Regions from separate parts of the Sphingomonas hankookensis genome, predicted to be linked through region 1. Evidence: predicted binding sites of a transcription regulator. Region 1 holds the regulator's gene; the other holds the start of a gene.

Region 1 (16,000 bases):
CGCGGCAGGCGCCCCAGCCCGGCCAGCGCCGCGAACAGCAACTGCCCCTTGCGGGCATTTTGCCCCGCATAGTCCGACACCGTACCCGGCGCGACCGACCGGCCCATCGGATCGGCGACCGTCAGCATCGCCCAGCCGTCGCTGCCGACGGGAACGATCCCGCGCCACCGCAGCGCTGGCAGATCCAGTCCGGCGGTCAGCATCGACGCAATCAGCTGATCGGCATCGCCCGCATGATCCGCGACCGGCGCGATCATGGCCGCCGCCCGCGCGGTCAGCACCCGGCGCGCATAGCCCAGCTCGGTGGTGATTGCCGGTTCCCAGAACTGCCGCAGCATCGCCAGCCGCCCCGCATCGTTCCCGGTAAAGGCGGTGCGAAGGTCGGTGGCGAGCGCGGTCTGCGTGCTCGTCGCATCCTCGTCGCTCGACAGCTGGGCATAGAGGTCGACCAGCGCCTCGCTGGACAACACGCCCTGCGCAGCGGCCAGATCGGCATCCGCCAGCCGGACGTTCGGCGCGAATTGCGGCGCGGTGGCATGCCAGTAGCGGACCTGCGGCCCGACCCCGCCGAACAGCCCGGCGGGCACCGGCGTCGCGCTGGCGGCGGCCATGCCGTATCGCCATGCGGTCAGACGGTCGATGCCATCCCATTCGATCGTCGCGGCGCGGCGGCCCTGCGCGCCCTTGCCGACCAGCTTTTCCGCCAGCGCCACGTCGATCGCGCCGCCACCGGGCGCCTGCCGCCTTGCCTGATCGACGATCCGCCCGGCCTCGCGCGCTTCGCCCTTCAGGCCGAGGCAGATGGCATTGGCCAGTCGCCAGCCGCGTTCGTTCGACACCTGCATCGCCGGTGCGGTGAGCGGACACAGCCCGCCCGGATCGCCGGTCGCCAGCATCGCCTGCATCGCGATCTGGAACAGCTTGGGGGTATAGTTGTCGATATCGACCGACTGCACCAGCGCGCGGGCCGGTGCCGCCTCGCCCATCCGCACCAGCAGCCATGCCCGCTCGGCGGCGAAGTCCGCGCCATCGACGCCCGCCGGGGTGGCGGTGTCGGACACCAGCGCGCGACGCAGCCCGATCGAGACCCAGCGCGAGACGACCGGCGCATCGAGCGAGCGCATGATCCGTTGCAGCCACGGCCCGTCGCCGGTGCCGAAGGCCTTGCCGTCGAACGCCCCGCCCCGTCCGGCGATGCCGATGCTGGCGGTCGAACGGCGCGCATAATCCGGCAGTTCATATTGCCGAAGCGCCTCTGGGCTGATCGGGCTCGGCGTCGCGGACGCGCTGGGCTGCGGCGTCGGGGTCCCCCCCGGGACGCCGGGCACGCCCGGCAAGGGCTGCACGATCGGCGCGGCCGGCGCGAAGTTCGGCGCGCCGGGCGCGGTCGGGCGCGGGCTGGCGCGCGGGGTCGGCGTGGGTGCAGGGGCCGGCGCATCGCCGAAGCCGGGCGGCAACAGCGATTCGGGCACGTCCTGTCCGATCGCCGGCACCGCGACCGCGATCAGCGCGGCAGCGGCGATCCCGACGCGCAACCGGTCAGTTGGCGAGGTTTTCAAGCGAGACCGCCTTTTCGATCTGGGTCGGCTGCTGCTCGGTCGAACGTCCCGCCAGAACGAACATGCCCGCGACCAGCGCGACGAGGACGACGAGAAGAATGACAAGCGAACGCGACATGGATCAAATCGTCCCGAATATTTTGGCCAGGAAAAAGACGGCGACGCGCCTTTTGCCCGATCGGCGGGGCGGCTGTATAGCCCCTCCCGCAATGCTGCAAATTCAAGACTCCCTGCCCCACCCCGCCCCTCGCTGGACCGGCCGCCCGATCGTGCTGGTCGGGTTGATGGGCGTGGGCAAATCCACCGTCGGCCGCCGCCTGGCGCAGCGGATGAAGCTCGATTTCGTCGATGCCGACAACGAAATCGAACATGCCGCCGGCATGACCATCGCCGAAATCTTCGAACGCTTCGGCGAGGATCATTTCCGCGACGGCGAACGGCGGGTCATCGCCCGGCTGATCGATGGCTCGCCCAAGGTGATCGCGACCGGCGGCGGCGCGTTCATGCAGCCCGAAACCCGCGAACTGATCCTGGGACAGGCGCTGGCGATCTGGCTCGACGCCTCGCCCGCCGTGCTTGCCGAACGGGTCCGCCGCCGCGACACCCGCCCGTTGCTGCGCGGCAAGGACCCGCAAAAGGTACTGACCGAACTCGCCCGCGTCCGGAACCCCGTCTACGCCCTTGCGCCGATCCATATCGTCAGCCAGCACGCGCCGCACGACGCCACCGTCTCCGCCATCCTGAAAGCCATCGGCCAATGACCGTCATCACCGTTCCCTTGAGCGACCGCAGCTACGACATCGTGATCGAGGACGGCGTGCTGGCGCGGGCCGGGGACTATCTGGGGCCGATCGCGCGCGGAAGGCGGATGGTGATCGTCGCCGATGCGCAGGTGCCGATGCACCTCGCCACGCTGCGCACGTCGCTGACAGCCTCCGGCATCGCCAGCGAAGCGATCGAGATTCCGGCGGGCGAAGGCTCGAAGAGCTGGGCGACCTTGGAACTGCTGCTCGATTCGCTGCTGGCGCTGGGTGTCGAGCGCGGCGACCATATCGTCGCGCTGGGCGGCGGCGTGATCGGTGATCTGGTCGGGTTCGCCGCATCGATCCTGAAACGCGGCTGCGGCTTCGTACAGGTGCCGACGACCCTGCTGGCACAGGTCGATTCGTCGGTCGGCGGCAAGACCGGGATCAACACCCGCGCCGGAAAGAACCTGGTCGGCGCGTTCCATCAGCCCGCACTGGTGCTGATCGACCCGACCACGCTCGACACGCTGCCGCCCCGCGAAGTCCGCGCCGGCTATGCCGAGGTCGTGAAATACGGCCTGATCGACGATCCCGACTTCTTCGCGTGGTGCGAATCGAACGGCACCGTGCTGCTGCTCGGCGATCCGCTGGCCCGCGCCCATGCCATCGCCCGTTCCGTGTCGGCCAAGGCAAGGATCGTCGGCGCCGACGAGCGCGAGACGACCGGCACCCGAGCGCTGCTCAACCTCGGCCACACCTTCGGCCATGCGCTGGAGGCCGAAGCCGGCTTCGACGGATCGCTGCTGCATGGTGAGGGGGTCGCCGCCGGCATGGCGCTCGCCTTCGCCTTCTCCGCCGAACAGGGCCTGTGCCGCGCCGAGGATGCGGATCGGGTCGCGCGGCATCTGCGCGACGCCGGCCTGCCCGACGGGATTGCCGCCGCCGGTATCACTGCCTCTGGCGAAACGCTGGTCGGCCACATGCTGCACGACAAGAAGCGGGAGGGCGGCACGCTGCCGTTCCTGCTCGCGCGCGGCATCGGTCAGACCTATCTCGACCGCTCGGTCGACCTGCAACAGGTCGCCACCTTCCTCGACCGCTGCCCCCGCTGATGCCGCAGGGTGTCGCCAAGCGCGACCTTCCCACCAAAGTCTGTCCGGTGTGCGAACGCCCGTTCGCATGGCGCAAGAAATGGGCGCGCGACTGGGACAATGTCGTCTATTGTTCCGACCGCTGCCGCCGGACGGGCAAGGCGAATTAACGAAATTACAGTTAATTACCGGCTATCCCGTCTGATCGACCGCGTTCGGGATCAACGGCATGAACCATCAGCGACAGGCGCGCCTCGCCGGCGGTAACCCGGCGCTCGCATGGCTTGGCGATCCCGTCGTGCCGGTTCCCGACGCGGCGCGGCCCTCCGTCTATGCCGCCGTGCTGGCCACGCCGTCGGTCGTCGTCATGGCCGCGCTGGCCAGCCTGATGGTCAGCGTCACTGCTGCACTGCGCACCGGGCAGTCGATCTTCTGGATATTGGTGCTGTGCGAAATCGTCGTGCTCGGCGTGCGGCTGCGCACCATCTTTCGCGCCCGCCGCGCCGATAGCGCGGGACACGTGCCTGCGATCGATCCGGCGATCCGCTGGTCGATCGCCTGGGCGGCGTTGCAGGGGGTAATGGCGTTCACCATCGCCCTGACCGACGACAAACCGTTGCTGATCGTCACCATGGCCTTCATCCTCGGCCTGACCGCACCGATCTGCGCGCGCAACTATGCCATGCCGCGCCTCGCCACCCTGATGGTGATGCTGTGCGATCTGCCGTTCAAGCTCGGCCTCGCGATGTCCGGCGATCCATTGCTGTGGCTGCTGCTGCCGATGACCATTCCGTTCTTCATCGGCGTGCGGGCGCTGCTGGGCAGTTTCGGGCGGATGCTTTCGCTGTCGCTGCAGGTCGCGGAACAGCATCGCCACCTCGCCGGCCACGACCCGCTAACCGGCCTCGTCAACCGCCAGCGCCTCGACGATATCCTGCGCGGCATGATGAATGCGCCGCAGGGCTCGCTGGCGCTCCACTGTATCGACCTCGACCGGTTCAAGCCGGTCAACGATCGCTACGGCCACGCCGCGGGCGACCGCGTTCTGGTCGAGGTCGCCGAACGCCTGCGCCAGGCCGCTCCGGACGAGGCGCTGATCGCACGGCTGGGCGGTGACGAGTTCCTGGTCGCGGTCACCGGCCTGACCGTCGCCGACGCCGGGCGACTGGCCGAACGGCTCCACCACGCCCTGTCCGCGCGCAGCTATGCGATGGACGACACCGCACGCGCCAATGTCGGGGCGAGCCTCGGCTATGCCTGCTTTCCCGAAGACGCCGACACCCTCGACCAGTTGCGCCAGCGCGCCGATGCCGCGCTCTACGCCGCGAAGCGTTCGGGCCGGCTGCGGCGCTACGGCCCCGACGTCGGCCGGGTGAGCGACGCGGCCTGATCCGTTACGGAATGGCGCGTTCCTGCGCCTGCTGGTCGCGGCGCCACGCGAACCATTGGCGCAGCATCGCCTGGGTACAGCCGGTCTGCCCGCCGGTCCCGACCACCGAACAGCTGTTCGGCCGCCCGATCCGCGCCTCCTCCATCGCGCTGTCCGCCCGCATCGCCCAGCTGGCACCCGCCGACGACTTGTCCGGCGGGTTCCGGAACCGCTTGGGGATGCGATAGCGCTCATTCTCGCCCAGCCGCGCGCACACCACGATCTCGTCGTCGCTGCTCGGCTTGGGACAGGCTTCGTCGCCATAGACGGTGGCATTGCGCACGCGCTGCGGCGGGTCGGCGGGGGCATCCTGCGCCAGCACGGGCGCCGCGAACGCCAATGCCAGTCCCGCCAAAACCCAACGCGCCATACCCGTATCTCCTGCAAGCCACCCACTAAGCGGACCGCCCCGATGACCAGCACCTGAACGCATGAGCTTTTGTGGCCGTTGCACCGCGCCCGCAGGACGCTATGGCGGTGCCATGATCCTCGTCATCGACAATTACGACAGCTTCACCTGGAACCTGGTCCATTACCTGATGGAACTGGGTGTCGAGGTCCGCGTCGAACGCAACGACAACCTGAGCGCGGCGGAGGCGCTGGCCAGCAACGCGCAGGGCTTCCTGATCTCGCCCGGCCCCTGCACCCCGACCGAAGCAGGGGTTTCGCTCGACCTCGTCGCCGCCTGTGCCGATGCGCAGCGCCCGCTGCTCGGCGTGTGCCTAGGCCACCAGGCGATCGGCCAGCATTTCGGCGGGAAAGTCGTGCGCGGCGGGCTGATGCACGGCAAGACCTCGCCGATCGACCATGACGGCACCGGAGTCTTTGCCGGCCTGCCCACGCCCTTCACCGCGACCCGCTATCACTCGCTGATCGTCACCGACATTCCCGATACGCTGGCGGTCAACGCCACCGCGTCGGACGGCAGCGTCATGGGCTTCCGCCACCGCGCCCTGCCGATCCACGGCGTGCAGTTCCACCCGGAAAGCATCGCCACCGAACATGGCCACGCCATGCTCGCCAATTTCCTGAACGACGCCGGCATCGCCGCGACGGTGCCGGCATGACCGTCACCACGCTGCTCCCCGACCCCTCGACGCCGCTCAGCCACGAGAGCGCGGCCGAAGCCTTCGCCGCGATCCTCGACGGCACGGTATCCGACGACGCCATCGCCACCTTCCTGACCGACCTCGCCATCCGCGGCGAAACCAGCATCGAGATTGCCGAGGCCGCCCGCGCGCTGCGCCACCGCATGATCCCGATAAACGGCCCGGCGGGTGCGATCGACGTCTGCGGCACCGGCGGCGACGGCCACCACACCCTCAACGTCTCCACCGCCGTCAGCCTCGTCGTCGCAGCCAGCGGCGTACCGGTCGCCAAGCACGGCAACCGCGCCGCCTCCAGCAAGGCCGGTGCCGCCGACACCCTCGAAGCGCTCGGGCTCGACATGGGGGCGGCGGGTGCGTTGGCGGAGTCGACGCTGAACGACATCGGCATCGCCTTCCTCTTCGCCGCCAACCATCATCCGGCGATGAAGCGCATCACCCCCATCCGCCAGCGGATCGGGCGGCGCACCATCTTTAACCTCATGGGCCCACTCGCCAATCCGGCGCGCACCACCCGCCAGCTGATCGGCATCGCCCGCCCCGATTACGCGACCGTCTATGCCGAGGCGATGGAGCTATTGGGCGCCGAAACCGCGCTGATCGTGTCGGGCGAGGAGGGCTTGGACGAAATCTCCGGCGCCGGTCCGACCATCGTCGTGCCGGTCGGCATGGCCATGGCCGACCGCATCGTGCCCGAGGATGCCGGCCTCACCCGCCATCCGATCAGCGCGATCCGCGGCGGCGACGCGGTCCATAACGCCGCAGCCCTGCGCGCCCTGCTGCGCGGTGAAAAAGGCCCGTATCGCGACGCCGTCCTACTCAACGCGGCCGCCGCGCTGCTGATCGCCGACACCGCCACCGACCTGCGCGACGGCGCCGAACGCGCCGCCGAGGTCATCGATTCGGGCGCGGCCGACCGCCTGCTCGACCAATGGATCGCCTACGCATGACGATGCTCGACACAATCCTCGCCACCAAGCGCGCCGAGGTCGCCGACCGCAGTGCCCGCGCCAGCATCGCCGCCCTCGACGCCCGCGCGACCGAGCAAACGGCGCCACGCGGCTTTCGCGCCGCCCTCGACGCCAAGCCCGGCCACGCGCTGATCGCCGAGATCAAGAAGGCCAGCCCGTCCAAAGGCCTGATCCGCCCCGATTTCGATCCCCCGGCCCATGCCCGCGCCTATCAGGCCGGCGGTGCCGCCTGCCTCTCCGTCCTGACCGATGTCGAGTATTTCCAGGGGGCCGACGACTATCTGGTCGCCGCCCGGCAGGCATGCGACCTGCCGGTCCTGCGCAAGGACTTCAACGTCGACCCCTGGCAGGTCGCCGAGGCCCGTTCGCTGGGTGCCGACGCGATCCTGATCATCGTCGCTGCGCTCTCCAACGCCCAGATGGCGGAGATCGAGGCGGCAGCGATCGAACGCGGTATGGACGTGCTGGTCGAGGTCCACGACCGCGCCGAACTCGACCGCGCGCTGAACCTGAAGTCGCGACTGATTGGCGTAAACAACCGCAATCTGAAGGACTTCACGGTCAGTTTTGAGCGAACCTATGAACTGGTCGGCCACGCGCCCGCCGGCTGCACCTTCGTCGCCGAAAGCGGCCTCACGTCGCGTGCCGATCTCGACGCGATGGCGCAGCACGGCGTCCGCTGCTTCCTGATCGGTGAGGCGCTGATGCGGCACGCCGATGTCGAGGCTGCGACGCGGGCGATGATCGCTTGAGCCTCACCCATCTCGACGCCGATGGCAGCGCCCGCATGGTCGATGTCGGTGACAAGACCCCGACCCGCCGCGTCGCCGTCGCCACCGGCCGCATTGCCATGTCGCCGGACGCCCTCTCCGCGATCCGCGACGGGCTGGTAAAGAAGGGCGACGTCCTCGCCGTCGCCCGCGTCGCCGGCATCATGGCCGCCAAGCGCACCAGCGACCTGATCCCGCTGTGCCACCCCCTGCCACTGACCAAGGCCTCGGTCGACTTCGCGTTCGAGGAAGACGCGATCCGCGTCACCGCCACCGCCGCCACCGACGGCAAGACCGGCGTGGAAATGGAAGCATTGACAGCTACTTCTACCGCACTCCTCACCATCTATGACATGGCCAAGGCGATCGACAAGGCGATGGTGATCGACGGCGTGTGCCTGTTGGAAAAGCAGGGCGGCAAGTCGGGAGACTGGGTAAGAGGCTGAGCACCCCCATTATCGTCATCCCCGCGAAGGCGGGGATCCATAGACGCAACGCCGCTGATAATCCTCACTGCCAGCGCCTATGGATTCCCGCCTTCGCGCGAATGACGACGAGAAAATCGATCGACCGCGGCTCACATTCTATCGACCATCGAGCAGACCACGGCGAACGCACAACCAACCCCACCCCCAACGTCACCCCGGGCTTGACCCGGGGTCCCGCTTCTTACTTCTATCGAGAGAGAAAGCGGAACCCCGGATCAAGTCCGAGGTGACGAAGAGTGACTGCCACCCGCCCTGTAAGCCATAAGGCCAAGCGCATGACCCTCCTCCCCGTCGCCGAAGCCCAGACCCGCGTCCTCGCGCTCGCCCGCCCAGCCGCCCCGGAAACCCTCCCCTCGCCAAAGCCCTCGGCCGCTACGCCGCCACCGACGTCGTCGCCCTGCGCACCCAACCCGCCCGGCCCTTGTCCGCCATGGACGGCTACGCGATCCGCTTCGACGACCTCCCCGGTCCGTGGGACGTCATTGGCGAAAGCGCCGCCGGCGCCTCCTTCCCCGGCACCGTCGCCCCGGGACAGGCCGCCCGCATCTTCACCGGCGCCGCGATGCCCACCGGCACCGACTGCGTGCTGGTGCAGGAAGAGGCGACCCGCGACGGCACCCGTCTCCACCTCGCCGGCGAAGGCCCGGTCCGTGGCGGCAATGTCCGCCGCGCCGGCCTCGATTTCCGCGAGGGCGACCTGCTGATCGCGGCAGGCGAGCGCATCACCCCCGCCCGCGCCGCACTGGCCGCCATCGCCGGGCACGGCACCCTGTCGGTCGGCCGCCGTGCCCGCATCGCCATCGCCGCCACCGGCGACGAACTGGTCCCCGCCGGCCAGCCCTTGCGCGAGGACCAGCTGCCCGAATCCAACGGCCTGATGCTCGCCGGGCTGCTCGCCGACCTGCCGGTCGATCGCATCGACCTCGGCATATTGCCCGACCGGATGGACGCGCTGGTCGATGCGTTTCGCGCGGTAGATTGCGACCTGCTCGTCACCACCGGCGGCGCCTCGGTCGGCGACCATGACCTCGTCCGCCCGGCCCTTGCCGCAGCCGGCGGCGAGCTCGACTTCTGGCGGATCGCGCTGCGTCCCGGCAAGCCGATGCTCGCCGGTCGCCTGCGCGACGCCGCCGTGCTCGGCCTGCCCGGCAACCCGGTATCGTCGTTCATCACCGCGCTGCTGTTCGTCCGCCCGCTCGCCGCGCGCATCGCCGGTGCCGCCGATCCGATGCCGCGCGCCATCCGCGCCACGCTCGCCCACCCGCTCCCCGCCAACGGCCCGCGCCAGGACTATCTGCGCGCCACGCTGATCGACGGACAGGTGTCGACCGCCGCCATTCAGGACAGCTCGATGCTGCGCACGCTTGCCCGTTCCGACTGCCTGATCGTGCGGGCACCCCATGCCCCGGCGGCCGATGCCGGCGACTCGGCGGAAATCCTGCAACTCGCTTGACGCCACATAAATCGTTTCCTATTGGTTCCACGTCTGTTCCGACGGAGGACGTTATGCTGACGCGTAAGCAGCACGAGTTGATCTGCTTCATCGACGACCGGTTGAAGGCGACCGGGGTTTCCCCCTCGTTCGAGGAGATGAAGGAGGCGCTCGACCTCAAGTCGAAGTCCGGCGTCCACCGCCTCATTTCGGCGCTCGAGGAACGCGAATTCATTCGCCGCCTGCCCAACCGCGCCCGCGCGCTGGAGGTGCTGCGGATGCCCGACCGCCCCGTCGCGAAGAAGCCGGCGGCCAAGCCCATGGCAACGCCCCGCCCGACCCCGCAGCCGGCGAACGACGTCATCGAACTGCCGCTGCACGGCCGCATCGCCGCCGGTGTCCCGATCGAGGCGATAGAGGGACAGGCGACCCTGCCCGTTCCCGCCGCCCTGCTCGGCGCGGGCGATCATTATGCGCTCGAAGTCGCCGGGGACTCGATGGTCGAGGCCGGTATTCTCGATGGCGACTATGCGCTCGTCCGCCGCACCGAAACCGCCCGTGATGGGGAGATCGTGGTGGCGCTGATCGAAGACAGCGAAGCGACTCTCAAATATTTTCGCCGCGAAGGCGCGATGATCCGGCTCGATCCCGCCAACCGCAGCTACGACCCGCAGCGCTACCGCCCCGAACAGGTGCGCGTACAGGGCAAGCTCGCCGGCCTGCTGCGCCGCTATTGATTCGCAATGTCGTTGGTAAAGGCGTCCCGACGACAAACGCGGCGAGTGTGAACTTAGTGAACTTATTTCGAATAGCCGTTTAAACGCTGACACTTAGCCGAAAATGGCAAGCCAGACCTCTCGCTTCGTTGGGCAGACATCGGTGAACTGACCGGCACCCCGGCCTTGAGCCGGGGTCCCGCTTCTTCTTCTGCGACCGGAGCGGACGACCTATCGCCCATTCCCCGGCGCATAGGGCGTCCGAACCGCCTTATACCACGCCAACGGATGCGTCGGCGGCACGACCCCCGCCGGCAAGGCCCGCCCCGACACCTCGGCAAAGTAAGCGATACAGGCATCCCGCCACCACTGCGCCTCGGCGCGCTGGATCGTCAGGAACTGGCTGACCTCGTCATGTCGCTGCTCGTCCACCCGACCCCGCAGCGCCGCCCACTGTCCCTGCATCGCCGCAACCTCGGCCACGCCGCGATCGTACCGCGCGACCAGTTCCTCCCACAGCGTACGCCCTGACGCCATCCGCCGCTCCCACGGAACATGGTGGAACCACAGCAGCAGGTCTTCGGGCACCGTCGCCGGATCGCCCCAGCGCTTCGCCAGCGCCGGCGCATATTGCCCCACCGCATCGCTGCCGCTCCGGGTCCGGTCGAACCCGATGCCCGCCCGGTCGGCCTTGTGATAATAGACCGGGTTCCAGTCCGGCCGCGCCAGATCATCGACCCATGGCCCCGGCCCATAATGATGCCCCGTCGCGAACAGGTGATGCAGCCCCAGCGGCATCATATAGTCGACCACCGCCTGCCGTGACTGCAGCATCATCGCCGCCACCGGATCGGCCACCGCCGGCCCCCAGGTCATCGCCGCCCAGTCCCGCGCGATATCGCTTGCCCGGTCGTCGGGGTTCCACGCCATCCGCCCGAACGCATACCAGTTGGCCTGGTCGAACTGCGACCCCGACCAGTTGCGGTCGGTCCCGACATTGGCCACCCCCGCCATGCCGCTCAGCCGGGACTGGGCAAGCACCTTCGCCACGGTCATGCCCCGGCGCGGCCGATAGGTGTCGCTCCGCAACACCTCCTCCCACATCGGTCCCAGATAGGCGAGGTGGGTGGCGAACCCCAAATATTCCTTGGTAATCTGCACTTCCATCATCAGCGGCGTGCGCGGCATCGCTCCGAACAGCGGATGGAACGGCTCGCGCGGCTGGAAATCGATCGGCCCGTTCTTCACCTGCACGATCACATTGTCGGCGAACTTCCCGTCGAGCGGCTGGAACTCGCTATACGCCTGCTTTGCGCGGTCCTCGGGCTTGTCATGGGCATAGACGAACGCCCGCCACATCACGACGCCGCCATGGGGTTTCAGCGCGGCGGCGAGCATGTTCGCCCCCTCCGCATGGCTCCGCCCATAATCGCCCGGCCCCGGCTGCCCCTCCGAATTGGCCTTGACCAGAAACCCGCCAAAGTCGGGAATGCGGGCATAAATCTCGTCCGCCTTGGCCCGCCACCACGCAGCAACCGCCGGGTCGAGCGGGTCCGCCGTCTTCAACCCGCCAATCTCGATCGGGGCGGAGAATTTGGCCGACAGATAGACCCGTATCCCCCAGGGCCGAAAGATCGTCGCCAGCCGCTCGACCTTTGTCAGGAACGCCGGCGTCAACATATCCGGACTGGCATTGACGTTGTTAAGCACCGCGCCGTTGATCCCCACCGACGCATTGGCCCGGGCATAGTCGGTATAGCGCGGATCGCTGAACCCCGGCAGCTTCTGCCAGTCCCACAGCGACTGCCCCGCATAGCCCCGCTCGACATAGCGGTCCGGATTGTCCCAATGGTTCAGCACCCTGAGCGCCAGCCGCGGCCGCTCGACGATCGCCAGGCGGTCGAGCGACTGCCCGGCCTGCGCGATCCGCAACAGCCGGAATGCGCCATAGAGCACCCCCACCGGCCGGTCCGCCGCGATCACTGTCACCGGTCGACCCTCGACCGTCACCGACCGCACCAGATAGCCCTCCGGCCCCAACCCGGCCAACGGCAGCCGCAACGCAGCGATCCGCGCCGACCGCGCGGTACCGATGACGATCGCCCCCTCGCCCAGATCGCCGCCCGCGATCCGCCTGCCCGTCAGCCCCGACAGCCCGCGCTCCAGCTCAGCTGCTGCCAGTCGGATCGTCTCGTCATCTTCATCGCGAACGACCGTCGTCGCCTTGCTCGCAACCGCATCGGCCTGAGCCGCAGGCAATGGCCGATAGCGCAGCCACAGGTCATAGCCGTCCTCAGCACGTGCCGGAGTCGCGCAGGCGACCCACAGCGCCATCATCCAGCCGAGCGATTTCAACATCGTGCATCCTCTGATCCCGTCTGATCGACGGCGTTGACACCGACATATCATCGCGATCATGGTAACGCTACCACGTCAGAGAACGAGGATATGGAGAGCGCATGACCCTGATCGACCGCCGCAGCATCCTCGCCGGAGGCGCAGCGATGCTTGCCGCGCAGGCGTTACCCGCCGCCTCGGCGCCGCTGACCCTGAAGGACGCTGCCGCCCGCCATGGACGTCGCTTCGGGTCCGCCTTCGCCTGGGCGCCGCCGGGGCGCGACGCAGCGTCATTCAACAACCCGGCCTACGCCGCGCTCCTGCAACGCGACTGCGCAGTGCTGGTCGCCGAAAACCAGATGAAATGGCAGGCGCTGCGCCCCAGCGCCGACCGGTTCGATTTCGCGCAGTTCGACGCGATGGTCGACTGGGCGATGCGCAACGGTTTCATGATGCGCGGCCACACGCTCTACTGGGCCTATTCCAAATGGTTTCCCGCATGGCTCAACACCCAGGACTTCGGCCAACGCCCGGCCTCGGCAGCGGCCGGCATTCTCGACCACCACATCGATACGATCGCCAAGCGGTACGGCCGAAAGATCTACAGCTACGACGTGGTGAACGAAGCGGTCGATCCCGACACCGGCGCCTTACGCGAAACGTCGTTGTCGCGCGCGATGGGCGGGACCGCCAACGTGCTCGACCACGCCTTCCGCACCGCCCGCGCCGCCGCGCCGCATGCCGAGCTGGTCTATAACGACTATATGAGCTGGGAAGACGGCAACGAGAAGCATCGCGTTGGCGTGCTCTCGCTGCTCGAGGAGTTCCGTCGTCGCGGCACGCCGGTCGATGCGCTCGGGGTGCAGTCGCATATCGGCCTGTTCCAGCCGACCACCGACGCCGGTGTGCTCGCCCATCGGCTCGAACCCGAATGGCGGCGGTTCCTCGACCGGGTTGTGGCGATGGGGTACCGACTGGTCATCACCGAATTCGACGTACGCGACCGCGGGTTACCGGCGGCGATTGCCCCGCGCGACCGTGGCGTCGCCGACTTCGCCCGCGCGTACCTCGACATCATGCTGTCCTACCCGCAACTGGGCGACGTCCTCGCCTGGGGCCTGAGCGACCGGTACAGCTGGCTGCGTGGCTTCGAACCCCGCCCCGACGGGGCCGTCGCGCGCGGCTGTCCCTATGACATAGACCTCAAACCCAAGCCGCTGCGCGACGCGATGATCGCCGCGCTAGCGAACGGCACCACGCACCGCCGGTGACGCGGCGGCGGTGTTACCGCCGCCGCCCATCAATAATCCCGGCTGTAGCGCAGCGAAGCGTTCGACCCGCCGAACGATCCGGTCTGCGACAACAGGCTGAGCGTCCGCGACAGCGCGATCTGGATCTGCGTGGCGGTGAAGCCCCGCGCATCGGTGATGATCTCGATATAGATATCATCGGTCAGATACTTGCCCGCCGCCAGCGACGTGCCGCGCCCGCTCGCCTCGTCCCCGCCCAGCACGCGCAGCCGGTCGAACCCGGTCGCGGAACGCAACTTGCCGAGCGGGTTCAGCCCACCGCCGCCCGACCCGCGCAGCGAGTTCAGCGCGGCGGCCAGCTGGATCGCCTCGGTCGCAGACAGGTTCGTCACCGAACTGCCGAACAACAGCCGCGACAACACTTCGTCCTGCGCCAGCGACGGGGTCGAGTTGAACGCGATCTGCGGTGCCTGCGCGGTGCCGGACACGTTGATCGACGCGGTGATGCCTTCGGCCGTGGTCGACGCGACGATATCGATCACCGGGTTGGTATAGTCCTCGCCCTCGAACCGGATCACCCCGCGCTCGACCTCGAACCGTTTGCCGGCAAACGAGTAGGTGCCGCGCACCAGCTGCAACTGTCCGTTGATCGTCGGCGCAGCGGAGGTTCCCGCGATGCGCAGGTTCGCCTGCCATTCCGACTCCAGCCCCATGCCCGACACGAACAACCGGTTATCGGCTCGCACCCGCAGCGCGAGGCGGAACAACCCGGCCGACGCCGCCGCCTGCCGCTGCGGTGTCGCATTCGACCGGTTCGCATCGCTCTTGCGCCGGACGCCGGTCAGCTCCGGCACCTCGGCCGCGCCTTGCCGGATGATCTGGTAGCGCGCTTCGGGAATGACGAGGTCGCCGGAGATCAGGCCCCCATCGCGCCCGTTCTGGATGCGGATGTCGCCGGTCGCCGATGCCCCCAGCGCATCGCTGCGCGCCAACTGGGCATCACGCAGCTGGGCGCGGATGTCGATCGGGAAGCCGCTGTCCGCCGCCAAGCCCACTGTTCCCTGCGCCGCAACCGTGCCCTCACCGGCGCGCGCCCGCAGCTGGGTCAGCTCGAACCGGTCGTTGGTGAAGCGGCCATTGATGCCGAGATTGGTCAGCCGGGTGCCCAGCGTCTCATTCTCATAGGTCAGGTTGTTGGCGCGGACGATGCCGGTCAGCTGCGGCGACTGCACCCGCCCACCGAAATCGGCGGCCAGGCCGATCGGCCCGGACAACTGCTGATCGGCCAGCCCGGCAAAGGAGAACAGCACGCCCGCCGGGCCGTTGTACCGGATTCCGCCCGACAGCGGTGCCGCCAGCATCCGTGTGACCCACGACCCGCTACCCGGCGGCAACGGCCGGAGGTTCGCAACCATCCGCCCGACCGTGGTCGTGCCGCGGCGGATCAGCGCCCGTCCGCTGCCACCCTCAGGCCGCAGGTCGCCGGCAAAGACGATGTCGACCGGTTCGGAGACAGAGGCAAGGCTGGTCCGCTGGAAATTGCGGATGGTCAGGCGTGCATCGGCCCGCGGAAAGCTCTGGTCCGCCGCCTGCGCGAAGTCGAGGCTCCCGGTCGCGGTGCCACCGATACCGGTGCCCGGCACGAAGGCATTGACGATGCTCAGGTCCAACCGGTCGAGCCGGGTCTGGATCGACATGCCATTGCCATAGACGCCCGCCGCGCGGATCGAGCCTTGCGCGAAGTCGATCCGCGTCGGGTACAGGCGATAGCCGCCCGGGGCCGACACGATCCGCGCCGGGTTGACCGTCTTGAACGGGATCGAATTGGCGACACCCTGCAACGCGACCAGATAGTCGTTTGGGCGCAGCCGCGCATTGGCGGCGACCCGGAACGGCACGCCCGACGACCCTTCGGCGAACATCTGCGCCGTGCCGTTGCCGCCGCGATAGTTGATCTTCGCCCGGCTGCGCTGGAGCAGGAAGTCGCCCATCGACAGGTTGGCGACCTGCGCATCGGCGACGATTTCCGGCTGGTCGTACAGCACCGCGCTGCCGGTCACGATCGCGCGACCGATGCGCAGCCCCATATTGCCCGGAATGACCGC
Region 2 (16,000 bases), on a different replicon from region 1:
GCTCACGCTTTCTGCCACTGGCGGGGAGCGTCCTGCTCGAATTATCTGCCAGTGTGCTCGCCATCACCGGCGCTGCTTGCAAACGGGGCGTTGTGCTCACGCTCCGTGCCAATGGGCTCTCCAAACCCGTAGCCGGCAAGCGCTTTTGCGAAGCAGGTTTCCAGAACAGTTCTGACAAGCGGCGGGCCGCAGAAATGCGTTGTCGTCATGGCCCGCCCGCGAGGTCGTCAGAAAGGAAGGTTTTCGCGAACAGGGCCAGCGCATAATAGGCGATGACACCACGCAAGCGGAAAGGGTGCGATGACCAAAACCGAAATGCTGGAGACGATGAAACGCCTCGACGCCCATGCGAATGCCCTGCTGCTGATCGGTGCTTCCGATATCGATCTGCTCGGCGGCATGTTCGACGTGATGCCGGACTTCAAGGCGCTGCTCGATGCCGGATACGGCGAAGAGATCGAGAGAAACGCCGGTCGCTTCCCCGGCCTGCACCGCTACGCCGTCATGCTCTCAAATATCGCCGAAGGGATCGCGGACGGCTCCATCCGGGTGCCACGCTGACGCCACTCCCGCTGGCAGATAATGTGAGCAGGCGACCATGACTGCGAGCAGCGCCGGATGATGGCGAGCACATTGGCAATTAGCGTGAGCAGACTGCTCCGCCCATTGTCAGATAATCCGAGCAGAAAATCGCTCCGTTTGCGAGCACACGCCGCTACGATTGCAAGCGCCTACATGCATCCATAATCGCTCCCGCGACCGGCACGATGCTGCCGCCAAATCGTTGATGGCCTGACGGAAATTCGAGGGAGAACATCGAATGCGTAGCCTGGTTGCTGTGTTCACGGTCGGGATATTCGCGATCGCGACCCCTGCCGGCGCGCAGGACATGCCCGGCGCAGTCGATCTGGGCGCGCAAGCGCGCACCCAGGTTCAGTCAGCGACTGCTCGTGGCTATGCCGAACGGGGCGGGGCGGCGACCGCGCGAGGTCCGAACGGGGTGCCACTGTCCGCTCGCGCGAAAAGCTATTGCGACAGCTATTCCGCACGGTTGCGCCAGTACGGCGCGAAGGATGGGCGAGTGATGAAGCTGGCAGCGGCCTGCCGGCAGGCAGGCTATCGCTATTGATCTCACCGCGCGATCGGCACCTGATCGATCCGCGTGGTCCAGGACGGGCTCTTGAAAGCACGCTTGGTGTCGTAGCTCTTCTGGCCAAAGCCCTCGGAGGCAAGCCGCATCGTGTTGCGGCCGAACCGCCCGTTGAGCCCGTCGATCGCGGCGAGCAGGGCAGGGGATCGCGGATCGGGCACCGCGAACAGGTCGGCCTGGTGCGCGGTCATCGGCTCCAGCCCCTCGAGCATGACGCCGCACTTGGTGTAGACGCCGCCAGTTTCGTACATGACATCCGCCATGCGGCCCGCCATACCGCCGATCACGCGCGGATCATTGGTCGCCGGCGACAGCCGCGCTATGCGCGAGGCGGACGGCGCGTTGGGCTTGAACCGGCTTCCGTGGGCAAAGGCGATCAGGCGGGTGGCAGCGAGATCCTGCGCGCGGATCTTCTCGGCCGCGCGGACCGCGCGGCGCACCATCGCCTCGCGCAGCGCCGCGACCTCGCGCACCGGCTCACCGAAGCAGCGGGTCACCGCGGTCGCCTTGGACGGGGGCGGCTCCGGCTCGAAATCGGTGCATTCGACGCCGTTCAGCTCGCGCACGAGCCGCTCCAGCACCACCGTCCCCACGTCGCGCGCGACCTCCGGGGGGAGGGCGGCAAGATCGGCCGTCGTCCTGACGCCGAGCGGTCGCAGCCGCTCGGTCATCGCTCGCGCGATGCCCCAGACCTCCTCGACCGGCCATTGCGCGAACAGGCGCCGCCGCAGCTCGATGTCGTGCAGGTCGACCACGCCCTTCCAGACCTTCTCCGACGCCTTAGCGAGGGCGTTGGCAACCTTGCTCAGCGTCCGGGTCGGGCCAAGCCCGATGCGGATCGGCAGGCCCGTCGCACGCTTGACGGCCGCGATCACGCGGTGCGCGGCCGCCACGTCGCCCAGGCCGTTCGGGAGCACCGGCAGGCGAAAGAACGATTCGTCGATCGAGTACACCTCGACCGTGCAACTGTGCTCGGCGAGGACCTGATTGAAGCGACGATTCATGTCGGCATACAATTCGTAGGAACTGCTGCGGTATTGGATGCCATGCTCGCGGACGATATCACGAATCTTGAACATCGGCGCACCCATCTTGATGTGCAGCGCCTTGGCCTCCTCGGAGCGCGCGATGGCGCAGCCGTCCCCGTTACTCAGCACGATGAGCGGTTTATCGCGCAGCGACGGGTCGAATACCCTCTCCGACGAGCAATAGAAGTTGGAGACGTCAGCGATCGCCCACATGGCGGTCAGCCCTGCAGGTTGCGCACGGAGGCGCGGACGACGCCCCACACTTCGACACTCTCATCCGCGATCACCGCGTCGTAGCGCATCCGCGCGTTGCGGGCCTCGAGGACCGGCTTGCCGTCGCGCCAGACCAACTGGCGGATCACGAAGCCCCCGTCGACCACGGCGATGACGATGCGGCCGCTAACCGGCGTGGCGTCGCGATCGACCACCACCACGTCGTCATCATAGATTCCAGCGTCGATCATGGACTGTCCGCTGACCCGGAACACGAAGCTGGCGGCGCGGTCGAGGCGCAGCAGCGCCACGAGATCGATCGCGGTTTCCTCCCAGTCCTGGGCAGGCGAGGGGAAGCCAGCGCCGGCCGCGCTCACCACCCTCAGGCGAAACGCTGGCGGCAGATCGGCGATCGGCATCGGTTGGGACAGGGGAATCACACACGCGGACATGCGCGCATGATATGCTGGATAAGAACATGAAGGGAACGAGATTTTCCTTTTGTTCTCATTTCGCATGACTCATAGAGTCATGGATGCCGATCCGCCCCGAAAACCGCTGGCTGTACCCGATCGACTGGCCGCTGCTGTCGGACCAGATCCGGTTCGTGCGGGCAGGAGGGCGCTGCGAACGCTGCCGGCGACCGCATCTTCGGCACGTCGCGCATCTGGGCGATGGGCGCTGGTGGGATAGCGAAGCGCGATGCTGGCGATCGGGAGAGGGGCGACGGGTGAAGGTCGGCGACCTCTTCGCGCTCGACGTCGTGCGGATCACCTATGTCGTGCTGGCCTGCGCGCATCTGGATCATGATCCTGGCAATAGCGCGCCGCGCAATCTCGCCGCGCTATGCCAGCGATGTCACATGCTCCACGATGCCGAGGAGCATCGCTGGCAACGCTGGTGGAATGCGTTTCGGCTGCGCGCGCTGCAGGATCTTTACGAAGATCCGCGACACGCTCGCGCGCGAGAACGACGGCGCGGCTAACTCGCGACTGACTGGCAAGCCTTAGCTGCGAAAAAGCCACGTCAGTCTCTGCAAGAACGATGCCGGAAATCTGCTAAGCCATTGATTTAACATAAGATATATTATCGAACAAAACAGGTGTAGGCGCTAAGTAGAAATGACACTGCTCCGCTAGATAGAAAAGGCACACAGTGCCAGCGGGTCGCCGGTGTCATGGCCATCCTCGGCAGCGAGGATGTGCGAACGATGACGGTGCTGACGATGAGTACTGCCGAGGTGAGCCGGTTCGACACGCTGATGCGGCTCGACCGCGGTGAGATCCGGGTTGCAGACGCGATGGCGCTACTGAGCCTTGAGCGTCGACAGATCTACCGGTTGCTGGAGCGAGTTCGGCAGGACGGCGCAGCCGGGCTGATCTCGCGCAAGCGTGGCCGTCCGAGCAACCGGCGTTACGGCGATGCCTTTCGTGACCAGGTCGTCAGCCTCGTGCGCGAGCAGTATAACGGGTTCGGGCCCACGCTGGCGCGCGAGTATCTGGCCGAGCGGCACGGCATCCGGGTGTCGTGCGAGACGCTGCGGCAGATGATGATGGCAGCGGGGCTGTGGAAGGACCGCGCAGCGCGTCGCCCTCGCCCGCACCAGCCGCGTTACCGGCGGGACTGCCGCGGCGAGCTGATCCAGGTCGACGGGTCCAAACACTGGTGGTTCGAGGACCGGGGCCCGCAATGCACGCTGCTGGTCTATATCGACGATGCGACCAGCGAATTGATGCACCTGGAGATGGTAGAGAGCGAGAGCACCTTCGCCTACATGCGGGCCACGCGGACGTATATCGAGCGCCACGGAAAGCCGGTCGCCTTGTACTCCGACAAGCACAGCGCGTTTCGCAACAACACCGCTTCGGCGAACGGTGACGGCATGACCCATCTCGGGCGGGCGCTGCATGCGCTCAACATCGAGATCATCTGCGCCAACTCGCCGCAGGCCAAGGGGCGTGTCGAGCGGGCGAACGGCACGTTGCAGGACCGGCTGGTCAAGGCGATGCGACTGGAGGGCATCTCCACCATCGAGGAGGCCAATGCCTTTCTCCCCGCCTACATGGCCCGGCACAACCGGCAGTTCGCCAGGACGCCGTTCGACCCGCGCGATCTCCACCGCCCGCTGGCGCCGCACGAGAACATCGAGGCAGAGATGGTCTGGCGCGAGCAGCGCACGGTGACCGCGGCGCTGACGCTGCACTACAACAAGGCGCTGTTCATCCTGGAGCCGAACCGGGTCAGCCAGGCACTGGCGCGCAAGCGGGTAGATGTCTGCGAGTTCCCTGACGGGCGGATCGAGATCCGACACGACGGGCAGGCCTTGCCCTATCGCGTGTTCGACAAGATGCAGCGGGTGAACCAGGCAGCGGTGGTCGACAACAAGCATCTCGACGCGGCGCTGGCGATGGCGCGGCTCCTGCAGGAAACGGCACCACACCACCGCAAGCGGAACAACAACGAGCCGGCGCGGACCGCCCAGACTGGCGGTATGTTCGCCGCCTCGGCTGCTCCGACTGCATCGAAGGTGGATCGCCGCACGCTCTGCACGCCCAAGCTGAAGCGTGGACCGCGCCTTCCCAACACGGAACTCGTCGCGCGTGGACTGGCCGAATACGCGGGCCGAGATCGGAACACGCCGCCTCAGGAACCTGCCTCACTGCCTGCTGTTCTAGCGTGACCGGGCCCGCTGCTGGCGCAGCGGGTCCGTAGCCCTCTCAGAACTCACCGCATCAGCGGGGTCAGCGCTGCGCTTGTGGATGGCTCCACGCTGCCCCCGCTGCTACCAACGGTGTGTCAGTTCTATCTGGCGACGAATGTGTCTTCTCTAAGTGGCAGCAACAACAGGTGTAAGCGCCAGATACAAATGACACCGTCCTGCTAGATAGAAACGGCACTGCCGGTGCTTTCAGTGGGTCGCCGGTGTCATAGCCTTCCTCGGCAACGAGGACGCGCATGGTATGACGGTGCTGACGATGAGTGCTGCTGAGATCACCCGGTTCGACACGCTGATGCGGCTCGACCGCGGCGAGATCCGGATCCCGGACGCGATGGAGCTTCTTGGCCTCCAGCGGCGGCAAATCTACCGGCTGCTCGATCGCCTTCGACAGGAAGGCGCTGCTGGACTCGTGTCGCGCAAGCGCGGACGCCCGAGCAACCGCCGCTACAGCGACGCCTTTCGCGCCGAGGTCGTCGCTCTCGTGCGGGAAAACTATGCCGACTTCGGGCCGACGCTCGCGCGCGAATACCTTGCGGAGCGGCACGGCTTGGGCCTCTCGTGTGAGACGTTGCGTCAGATCATGATGGAGGCGGGCCTTTGGAAAGACCGCGCGGCCAGGCGCCCGCGCCCCTACCAACCCCGCTACCGGCGCGACTGTCGCGGCGAACTGGTCCAGGTCGACGGCTCGAAACACTGGTGGTTCGAGGACCGCGGCCCGCAATGCACGCTGCTGGTGTTCATCGACGACGCGACGAGCGAGCTGATGCACCTCGAGATGGTCGAGAGCGAAAGCACCTTTTCCTACATGCGCGCGACGCGGACGTACCTCGAGCGGCACGGCAAGCCGGTCGCCTTCTACACGGACAAGCACAGCGCGTTCCGCAACAACACAGCCTCGGCGAACGGCGACGGGATGACCCATCTCGGGCGGGCACTGGACCGGCTGAACATCGATCTGATCTGCGCGAACTCGCCGCAAGCGAAGGGGCGCGTCGAGCGGGCCAACGCGACGCTGCAGGACCGGCTCGTCAAGGCGATGCGGCTCCACCGCATCAACACCATCGACGAAGCCAACGCCTTCCTCCCCTCCTATATGGCGCAACACAACCAGCGGTTCGCCAAGGCGCCGTTCGACCCGCGCGATCTGCACCGACCGCTGGCCATCCACGAGAACCTTGAAGCCGAGATGGTCTGGCGCGAGCAGCGCACCGTCACCGGCGCCCTCACCCTGCACTACAACAAGGCCATGTTCATCCTGGAGCCGACCCCGGTCGCTCAGGGGCTAGCGCGCAAGAAGGTGGATGTGTGCGAATACCCGGACGGCCGCCTCGAGATCCAGCACGAGGGCGAGGTCCTGCCTTATCGCGTCTTCGACAAGATGCGCCGCGTGAACCAGGCACCGGTGGTCGACAACAAGCACCTCGACGCGGCGCTGGCGCTCGCCCATGCCATCCAGCAGGTGCAGCCGCACCACGCGAAGCGCAACAACAACGAACCGGCGCGTACCGCTCAGCCCGGCGGGGTGTTCAAGGCCCCCTCGCCCGTACCACCCGGGCCGAAGCTGGACCGCCGCAAACTTGGCAATCAGCGCCTGAAGCGAGGCCCCCGCCTCTCCAACGACGAACTCGTCGCGCGCGGCTTGGGCGAGTATGTCCGCCAACAGACGGGATAACTGCATGGCGCCCCTGCCAGCGTCTCACAAAGGATGGTGAAACGGGAATGTCAGCTTTCGCTGGCGGAATGTCGGACACGTTCAACGTCCAAACCACCGCCAGCATAGAAATTTATCGTGTGATCGCGATCTCTCAGAGTCCTGCGTACCACTCATATCCTGCAGCATCCTCCCAATACCCACCCTTGCCGCCATAGATGCCGGCAAGGCTTGGGACCGCCTCGATCCGCTGGACATATTTCGCGTGTTTATAGCCGAGCTGCCGCTCTACCCTGAGACGTAACGGCGCGCCGTTCTGGACCGGAAGCAGCTGGTCGTTGATCCCCCAAGCCAGGATCGTCTGCGGATGAACGGCGTCGATCCGGTCGATCGATTCATAGTACATGGTCCCGTTGGTCTGTGGGTCGGCACAATGAAACACGATAAAACGGGCTTGCGGACTGACACCTGCGCGATCCAGCAACAGCTTTAGGGGCACACCGTGCCATTTCGCGATCGCGCTCCAGCCCTCCACGCAGTCATGACGTGTGATCTGGGTTCGGGTCGGCATCGCCCTGATCTGGTCGAGCGAAAAGGCTTGCGGGTTAGCGACAGCGCCGTCGACCACCAGCCGCCAATCGTTGAAGTTGACGGCAAGATGCCGTGCATAATCGGTTCCGCCCGGCATCCGGGTGCCATTCGCTCGAAAAACGGGCGAGCGCTGCGAAGGAGCGAACTCCTCAGCTAGCGCCGTCCGGTCCTGCAATAGCCTCTGAAAGGCATAGTTGCCCCGCTCGCCGGATGCGAGGAGCGCGCGAAATTGCTCATTTTGCCCTAGACGGTCGCAGCCTGAGAGTATCGTGCCGGCGCCGGCTGCAAGGCTGCCGACAAGAGCGCGGCGTGTGAGAATCGTTGTCATTGCGTGTCCAAGGTCCGCTTGAGCTTGGCGATATGTTTGTCGGGATCGGGTGGCACTCGGAACCAGCCGGTCAACATCGAACGGACCTCGTTGATCGGACCCGCCAGTAGCACCAAAGTCAGGTGAACGACGATGAACGCAGCTATGATACCAGCGCAAATGAAATGCAGAGAGCGGGCCGACGAGCGACCGCCCAAAAGATCGAGCGGCCAGTGCATGACTGCGTTGAATCCGGGAGACAAGCTCAGCCCGGTCAGGATCAGCAGCGGGATAACGACGAATACGATCGAAATATACGCGATCTTCTGTAGGACGTTATACCGGAGCGCTTCTTGACCAGTGGGGAATTTTAGGCGCGCATGATCCTTCACGTCTTGCCAGAGGTGGGAAGGAGCAAGTTCGCTGCGCCGTAGCGTCAGGTCACGCTGGATGTGCCGGTTGACCAGACTGATGACCAGATGAGCAAGCAGGCCAAACGCGAGAATCCAAGCGAAGAACAGATGCCAGTGGCGAGCAAGCGCCAGATTGTATGTTGAGGGGATTGTTGCCCAGCCCGGAAAGCGCGGCGGAGACCACCACGGCTGATCGAAATTCGCGCCATACTCACCCCAATAAAGGTGCGGGTGGGCGTTCGAGATCATCAACCCGCTCATTAGCAGGACGATGATCGCCACCGCATTGGTCCAATGCCAAAGCCTTGTCGGCAATCGATGCCGGTACACCAGTTCGCCGCCGTGCTCTGCACGCTCGCGGGTCTCGGTGGCTGAAGTCGATAGCGGCTCGATCATCTGCAGCCTCCTCGGTACCGCACACCATCGGCTTCGTGCCGATAGTCGCGAGGGTTTTGTAACCCGGGGCCTGCATCCGGGTGGTCTGCCCAAGCGCCGGTCCGGCGTGTCGAGCGCATGGAGTGGAAAATTCCCATCATCATAATCCCAACTTCGATCGCTGACCGGCCGGAGTTACACGGCCGATGAAATATCGTCGGCCGATGTGCAGCCTCGCTAACTCGGCCGATCCCCAGCCGCGGACGGCACCGCCAACGGCTTACAGCTTGCGCGCTGCGGTGATCGGCCCGCCCGTACCCTGCTGCACCAGAACGGCGGAGCTCAGCCCGCGGGGTGCGCTGGGCAGCGGCAACTCCGTCACCGCGCCGGACCAATTGCCCAGCTTTACCAATTCCCGCACGATATTGCGGTGGGGGAGCGTCCGCCCCCCATTCTCTCCGGCGCGGATCGGCACCTCGACCGTCCGCGGATCGTAGCGGACCAGCCAGATCGTCGATGGAACGTCTTTGCCGGCAGCCAGAGTCAGGGCTCCATTGCGCACCGATATGGCAGGACCGCCACGCGCAGGGCCGGCGCGCTGTATAGCCGCTTCGAGCTGGGCACGATTGCTGCCAACGATAGTGGGCCCGCCGTTGATGATCACCTGCGGTGTCGCCACCTGTGGGCGACCAGCGGCACGCGCATAGTCCCATTGCCGCGCGGTCCAGGCGGGGGAGCCGAAAGTGTCCTTCCAGCCGAGCCGATCCCAGTAGGTCACGGCGAAGGATAAGGCGAGCACGCCCGGCGCATCCGCAATGGCGTTCACGTTGGCGTTGGCAGGCGGGCAGGACGAGCAGCCTTGGCTTTGGAACAGTTCGACCACCACAGGCGCGGCGGGCGTCCCGACGACGAGTGGTTTGACCGGGCGGGGCTGTGCGGCAGCTCCGGCGGGCGCCTGCCCGCAGCCGGCCAGCGCTAACAGGGACAGCAGGGAGAGGATGTTGTGCGTCATGCAGAGTGCCTCGGTGGGAGAGTACGAATGTTAAAAGGCGGTCGACCATTCGGTTACCCGGTCGGGCAGATGATCGAGTAGGAAGGCTTCGAGTTGGCGATCCACCCCTGTCAGGATGAAAATGCCGACGATTAACAGCAGTCCTCCAAGCACGATCTTGCCGCGACCGCCCGCTGCCATCATCCGCCCCCGCCAGCGGGCGAGCGCGCCGCGAGCGGCAAAGGCGATGACCAGCAGCACGGTGGAGATACCTAGTCCGAAGGCCGCCATCACCAGCGCTACTTCGCCCAGATCCTTCCCTTCCGCCGCCAGCGCCACCGCCGCGCCGAGCGTGGGGCCGACACAGGGTGCCCAGACGATGCCGAGCAATGCCCCGATCAGCGCTTGACCCCACAACCCGGCGCGGTCGTCGAGTGCGCTTTGCTGTCGGCTCGCCCAGGCTGCGGCAGGCGTGGCGATCCGTGAAAGCCCGTCCTGAAGGCGAGGTATCAGCAGGACGATGCCCACCAGGCACAGGATGATCGCGCCGGCGTTCCGGACGACAAGCGTATCGATCCCGAGCGCCTGCCCGAACGCGGCGACGACGAAGCCGGTCGCGGTGAACGCCAGCACCAGTCCCGCCGCAAGTGCCACGGGCGCGAAGCGGTGACGCTGCGCCGCCGACGACAGGACGATCGGTACCAGCGGCAGCACGCACGGCGACAGGATGGTGAGCGCGCCCGCCACATAGGCGAGCGCGGGGTTCAACGCCGAGGCCATTAGAGGATCAGGCCAGCGCGCCGCGGATCACCGCGGATACCTTGGCATCGTTGGTCTCGTGAGCGATGCGGCCGGTTTCGCGCTTGCCGCGAAAGCCGATCAGGGTCGACTGCATCGTCGCGCCGAACTTCTGCCAAAGCGGCTTCTGCGTGTCATAGTCGATCCGGAAGACCTGCATGTCGCGATAGGCGGGTTCGGCGATGACACGCTCGATCGTCTTTGCCTGCTGACGGCATACCGGGCACCACGGGGCATGGACCCAGACAAGGATCGGCTTGCCCGCCTTCTGCGCTGCATCGAACGCGGCCTGATTGAACGGTTTGACGGTCGGTGCCGCATGGGCGGGCGCCGCGATCGTGATGGGCGCGGCGATGACGGCGACGGACAGAAACATGGAACGCATCGGTGACCTCCCTTGATGGTTCCTGTCACTACGGGACAACCAGGAAGCCGGTTACACGGCACATGAATGAAAAGATGCCGTTGTAACCAAACGCCGCGCTCCCGCGTAGTCCGTGCACCGGCGCGTTGGAGGGTAGGACTGCATGGACGACGAACAGGTGCCGGTGACGAACGCTGGTCGTTCCGGACTATGCTTGGACGCTATGCCCCTTGATCATTCGCAATATCCCGCTCGATACTGATCGACGCGGCGTTGCGGGGTGTAGATGGGGCAAAGCGAAGATCAGCTCAAGGCATTGATGATCGGGGGGCTGGATGGCGACGCTGCCGCTCACGCTGCGCTACTGCGCGCGCTCGTCCCGCTGCTGGAACGTTTTTATCGCCGGCGGCTCGCCGGCAGCAACGAAGTGGATGACCTGGTGCAGGAAACCTTGATCGCCGTGCATGGCCGCCGGGCGACCTGGGATCGCGGCCGCCCCTTCACGGCGTGGCTCTATGCCATCGCACGCTATCGCATGATCGATCACCTGCGCCGACAGCGCCGGCACATCCCGATCGAGGACGTGGAGGCAATGCTGGTGACGGAGGGTTTCGAAGCATCCGCGAATGCCCGGATCGATGTCGCCCGTCTGCTGGGCACGCTGCCGCCCAAGCAGTCGCGAGCCATTCGGGACACGCATATCGACGGACAAAGCATCGCGGAGGCCGCTACCCGAGCCGGGATCGGGGAGTCCGACGTCAAGATTTCCGTGCATCGCGGCCTTCGTGCGCTCGCCGCCCGGCTGAAAGGGTGACGGCAATGAGCACTGAGAGCACCGAACAGTTGATCCGACAGCTCAGCCGCGACGTAGCGCGTGTGCCGCCTAACGCCGTCGCGCGGCGCATCGCCATCGGGATCGCGACCGGATGCGTCCTCGCGGCTCTCTACATGGGCGCCACGATCGGCGTTCGCCCCGATCTGGATGCGGCGATGCAAGGATCGTCCTTCTGGATCAAGGCCGCCTACACCCTGTCGATCGCGATGGTGGCGATGTCCACGGCGGTGAAGCTGGCTCGTCCGGACGCGAGCGTCCCGCGCGGCCTATGGCTGCTGGCGGTGCCGGCGCTCCTCCTGGCAGGCGTCGGGGTGGTCGAACTCGCCTCGACGCCCTCTGGCGACTGGCTGGCGATGTGGCTGGGCCAAAGCTGGCGGAGCTGTCCGTGGCACGTCCTGACCCTGTCGATCCCGATCTTCGCCGGATTGCTGTGGTCGTTCCGGCGTCTCGCGCCGACACACTTCAGGGCCGCCGGTGCTGCAGCGGGACTGAGCGCCGGGGGATGGGCGGCGACGATCTACTGCCTTCACTGCCCCGAGGTATCGGCCATCTTCGTGCTTACCTGGTACACACTAGGAATTGCCCTCGCCGCCAGCGTAGGAGCGCTGATGGGTCCAAGGCTCCTGCGCTGGTGACCGCGTGCGTCAGTCGCCGCGCGGCATTCGGCGTTGTCCGTCGACCGCGAGTGCGTAACAGGCTGCCAGCAGCACGGCGTCCTTCATCAGGAACTGGCCGGTCGACCCGAGAAACGGAGCGCCGTATCCCGCCTGCCAGAACGCGGGCGCACCCAATGAGAAGCTGAGCGTGACGCAAAAGGTGAATACGCCCATCGCACCGCCGGCGAGGCTTGCGAACGGATAGCGAGCGCCGAGCGCGATCATTGCTCCTGTCAGCAACTCGATAGTACCGATGACGTTGCTTGCGCCACGCTCGCCCCAGATCGGATACATCCAGCTAAAGAGCGGATAGTGGCTTGCGATCTTTGCCACGCCCTCGGCCTCATATGCCGCGAACTTGGCGATGCCGAATAATGCGAAAACGATGACGATCGACCATCGCAACGCAGCGATGGTGGTGGCGTCGTTCGGAACGTAGCTAGTCGTCATAAATCTCCCCTTTGGGAGCGCTTACGAAGCGGGACGGAGATGGGTTACAACGCCTCCCCAGCCAAGGCTCGCCCCCGACATTCCCGATTGGGAAGGTCGATCGAGATCCTGGGCCGCAAACCGGCTACGCCTCGCGGCTCCGGGGCTGATTTTCCCGAAATATGTTCCCGATTGTATTTTCCCGAAATGCGGCATCGGACATGGAGTTTCGGGAAAGGTCAGCCGCGTGAAAACCAGGGTAACCAAGCCCGCTGCTGGCGCAGCGGGTCCGGGGTCAGGAGCCGTGAGGTAATGGCATCAGCGGGGGCAGCGCTGCGCTGTTTGGATGGCTCCACGCTGCCCCCGCTGCTACCAGACGGTGTCATTTCTATCTGGTGACGATTATGTCTTCTCTAAATCGCGGGAACAACAGGAACGTGGCTTGTGCCGGCTTGGCAACAGCGGCTTAACCAGCGGCCGAACTCTTAACTTGGCTCAATAGTCGAGGTTGCGTTTTTCCATCTGTGCGGCCGCGAGGTCCGCGACCGGACCAGCGCCTTCGGCCAGCTCGTAGATCGCTATCACAGCCCTGTCGTCGAGACGCTCGACCATTGCCTGGACCGCTGACCAGTTAGCCACGTCGAGCGCGACCGTCGTGCTTTCGTTACCGGACACGGCGATCGGCCGCATCAGCCATCTTCGACCAGCGATCGGCCGAATGCAGCATACGGTCCCTAGCATGGGGCAGAACGAGCTGCTGGGCCTCGGCAAGGTCGGCCGCTGCCCTCGCGCGGTAGTCGGCTGCGGTATCGGCCATGAAGTCCCCTCAGTTTAGGCCAGCGTTCTAAAACCCTGGCCCGTTTATCACTTGCCGTTCATCCGATCGCGGACCGCCTTCGCCGGCGCGAACGTCAGCTTGCGTGACGCCGCGATCGTGATCGCCTCGCCCGTCGATGGGTTGCGCCCCTGACGCTCGGGGGTGTCCTTCAGCTTGAACTTGCCGAACCCGTTGAGGCTGACTTCCTCGCCGGTCGCGACGGCCGCGGTGATGTTCGCAAGGATCGCATCGATGACTTTCCTGGCGTCGGCCTTTGCGAGGCCATGGGTGTTGGAGATCTGCTCGGCCAGATCGGATGTAGTCGTCATGAACACGTCCCGGTGGTGAATGATTGTACCGGCCTAGCCCGGTTCATGCCGAACCGCCATCGGGAGTTGCCTCCTGCGCGCTCATCTCACCCTCGTAGGGGCGGACGAGCTTCAGGGCATCTTCATGGCTCCCGTCGAGCCATGTCGTAAAATCGCGGGGGTGGAGGATCGCCGGCATCGCCTTGGGATGCCAGGGCGCGACGGCGGGGTTGGGAGAGGTGGTGCAGAAGGCATAGGCATCGCCGCGCTCGGTCGGCCGCCACAGACCGGCGAAGAAGGCGATGGGCTGGTCAGGCAGCGAGAACCACATCTGGCGGGGTTTGCCGTCATCGCCCTTCCCGCCCTCGGGATGTGGTTCGGCGAAATGCGTGAACGGGACCAGGCAGCGGCGATCGGGACTGGCGATCGACGGCTTCCACATCGACGATGAGAGATTCCGCGCATTGGTGACGAACTTGTCCAGCTTGACCGCCGGGTCGCGCTTGCTCGCTACCTTGGTCGGGAAGCCCCATTCCATCGCGATCGGCTCAAGCGGGCGGTTACGCTCCCCTGCCCGCCTGACGACCAAGCCATAGCGCGCGGTCTTCTTGCCGGTCGGGAAGATCTCGCGCGGCACCGGGTAGGTCTCGTCCTCGGGATACGGCGGCTCGAACCCGACCGACCGCATCACCGCGGCCTGTTTGGCGCTCAGGCGATATCGGTTGCAGATCGGTCCACTCCTTTAATCTGTTTGGCTCAGAAGAACTCCCGGCCACCACGATACTCGCGCCAGGCATTATCCCATTTCGTGCCGACGTCGCCACTAACCGGCCGCGCGCCGACGTCGAATCCGGCCATCACGTCGTCGATATGCGGTGCCGGCGCCGGCGTGTTGAACGGCGCGATCCCGCGCGCCTTCAGGTGCCAGACATAGGCGCACTCGTGATCGGTGACCGGCGCGGCCTTCCCCCACGCCACGTCCTGGAACTGGCGCTGCGCCGCGCTCCTCGGCCGGCGCTCGCGCAGACGCAGCGCATCGTAGAACAGCAGATGCTCGCGCAGCAGCGCCTCGTAGCGTTCGATCGTGCGCGGGTTTTCGCCGTCCTGCTCCACCGTGCCCACTCCGTCAGTACGGGTGAAAATCCTCGCCAAACTCAATCCGATATGCTAGGCTTTGCAAGCCTAATTCTGACCAGCACGGTCAGCCACGGATTGAGGAAGGAGCGGCCATGTTGAACCACGAACCTGGCCAGATGGACTGGGATCGGTTCCCAATCGGTGGCTCGTCTTCAAACGGATATATCAATCCTAGCAACATGTACGATCAAATGACGCATGTAGGCCGGGAGGCATTGGCTGAAGCCACTAGACACGATGAATTTGAGCCACCCGAAGTGAGCGACAACTCACATGCAAAGCTTTTCTTTGTGTTTATTGCAATAGTAATGGCTTTCGCCTTCATCTTCACTCCCGGCCATTCCTAAGCTGGAACCGCCTCGGATCGACCGGAGCGCCATCCTTCCATAATTCATAATGAAGGTGCGAACCGGTCGATTTCCCGGTGCTGCCAACACGCCCGATCACCGCCCCAGCTTCGACCGTGCTGCCGACCTGGAAGCCAGACCGATCCTGCATGTGGAAGTATTTGCTCTGCGACCCGTCGCCGTGCTGCAGGACCACATAATTGCCGGCCCCGTTGGCCTGGAAGTCGTTTCGGATGACCTGGCCCGATGCAGGTGCGCGGATCTCCGTCCCTGCTGGCGCGGCAATATCCACCCCTCGGTGATGCCGTCCGGGCTCGCCAGTGACCGGGTCGATCCGACCACCCATTCCCGAACTCAGCCGCCCCGAAATCGGCAGCATCGCACGTTCACCGCGCGGGACTTCGTAAACATGGCTGGTGCCAGCTCCGATCCCGAGATTGTCACGGACCCAGTTGCGCGCGCCCTCAACACCGGGAAGTGTCGTCGTGATCCACGCATCATTGCGTTCTTGGACATGGTCACCTAGCTGACCCGCCGTCCCTCTCGCCTCGTCGACACCGTTGCCGACCTCGAATGCACCACGGGTGATGCGCGCTGACGCATTCGGGATCGCGTCTGCGACATTGCCGGCCAAGTCGAGATCGCGCGAACTTTCGCGGATCGACACGTCCGGTCCTTGTGCCCTGACACCGGCTGCGCGCTGGTTGCCCCATTGGTTTACCGCACCCGGGGTCGCCGATGCGGGGCCATGCAACTGCCCCGACAGACGCTCAGGCACGCTTACACCCAGTTCGTCGCGGACCGATGCGACGCGGCGCTCCATAAATTCGCCAAGCAGGATATCGCGCACCTGTTCCTGTTGCGGCGTGCG

The links. Region 1 encodes LexA, which represses DNA repair genes until DNA is damaged. Its sites were predicted from a motif close to GTTCCNCNCTTGTTCT; they were not measured.
Region 2: the regulator LexA is predicted to act here: its motif matches at 2,865-2,880, upstream of PPZ50_RS17290 (LexA family protein).

What each region holds. Positions count from the first base shown of each region.
Region 1 is NZ_CP117025.1:2,504,319-2,520,318, forward strand. Features, by position in the region: gene PPZ50_RS11760 (hypothetical protein) at 1-1,559, opposite strand, end outside; gene PPZ50_RS11765 (hypothetical protein) at 1,540-1,677, opposite strand; gene PPZ50_RS11770 (shikimate kinase) at 1,769-2,320, shown strand; gene aroB (3-dehydroquinate synthase) at 2,317-3,417, shown strand; gene PPZ50_RS11780 (DUF2256 domain-containing protein) at 3,417-3,566, shown strand; gene PPZ50_RS11785 (GGDEF domain-containing protein) at 3,626-4,786, shown strand; gene PPZ50_RS11790 (hypothetical protein) at 4,791-5,195, opposite strand; gene PPZ50_RS11795 (anthranilate synthase component II) at 5,308-5,892, shown strand; gene trpD (anthranilate phosphoribosyltransferase) at 5,889-6,881, shown strand; gene trpC (indole-3-glycerol phosphate synthase TrpC) at 6,878-7,654, shown strand; gene moaC (cyclic pyranopterin monophosphate synthase MoaC) at 7,690-8,118, shown strand; partial or broken gene PPZ50_RS11815 (molybdopterin molybdotransferase MoeA) at 8,436-9,613, shown strand; gene lexA (transcriptional repressor LexA) at 9,667-10,329, shown strand; gene PPZ50_RS11825 (alpha-glucuronidase family glycosyl hydrolase) at 10,540-12,666, opposite strand; gene PPZ50_RS11830 (endo-1,4-beta-xylanase) at 12,768-13,916, shown strand; gene PPZ50_RS11835 (translocation/assembly module TamB domain-containing protein) at 13,946-16,000, opposite strand, start outside.
Region 2 is NZ_CP117026.1:56,380-72,379, reverse strand. Features, by position in the region: gene PPZ50_RS17305 (hypothetical protein) at 301-561, shown strand; gene PPZ50_RS17300 (hypothetical protein) at 821-1,129, shown strand; gene PPZ50_RS17295 (Y-family DNA polymerase) at 1,132-2,391, opposite strand; gene PPZ50_RS17290 (LexA family protein) at 2,397-2,810, opposite strand; gene PPZ50_RS17285 (hypothetical protein) at 2,927-3,376, shown strand; gene PPZ50_RS17280 (ISNCY family transposase) at 3,602-5,071, shown strand; gene PPZ50_RS17275 (ISNCY family transposase) at 5,352-6,782, shown strand; gene PPZ50_RS17270 (molybdopterin-dependent oxidoreductase) at 6,916-7,680, opposite strand; gene PPZ50_RS17265 (cytochrome b/b6 domain-containing protein) at 7,677-8,468, opposite strand; gene PPZ50_RS17260 (DUF1223 domain-containing protein) at 8,728-9,459, opposite strand; gene PPZ50_RS17255 (cytochrome c biogenesis CcdA family protein) at 9,490-10,206, opposite strand; gene PPZ50_RS17250 (thioredoxin family protein) at 10,226-10,621, opposite strand; gene PPZ50_RS17245 (sigma-70 family RNA polymerase sigma factor) at 10,887-11,414, shown strand; gene PPZ50_RS17240 (DUF1109 domain-containing protein) at 11,420-12,070, shown strand; gene PPZ50_RS17235 (YkgB family protein) at 12,080-12,541, opposite strand; gene PPZ50_RS17230 (hypothetical protein) at 13,016-13,210, opposite strand; gene PPZ50_RS17225 (HU family DNA-binding protein) at 13,385-13,666, opposite strand; gene PPZ50_RS17220 (SOS response-associated peptidase family protein) at 13,710-14,333, opposite strand; gene PPZ50_RS17215 (hypothetical protein) at 14,402-14,797, opposite strand; gene PPZ50_RS17210 (hypothetical protein) at 14,875-15,129, shown strand; gene PPZ50_RS17205 (conjugal transfer protein TraG N-terminal domain-containing protein) at 15,110-16,000, opposite strand, start outside.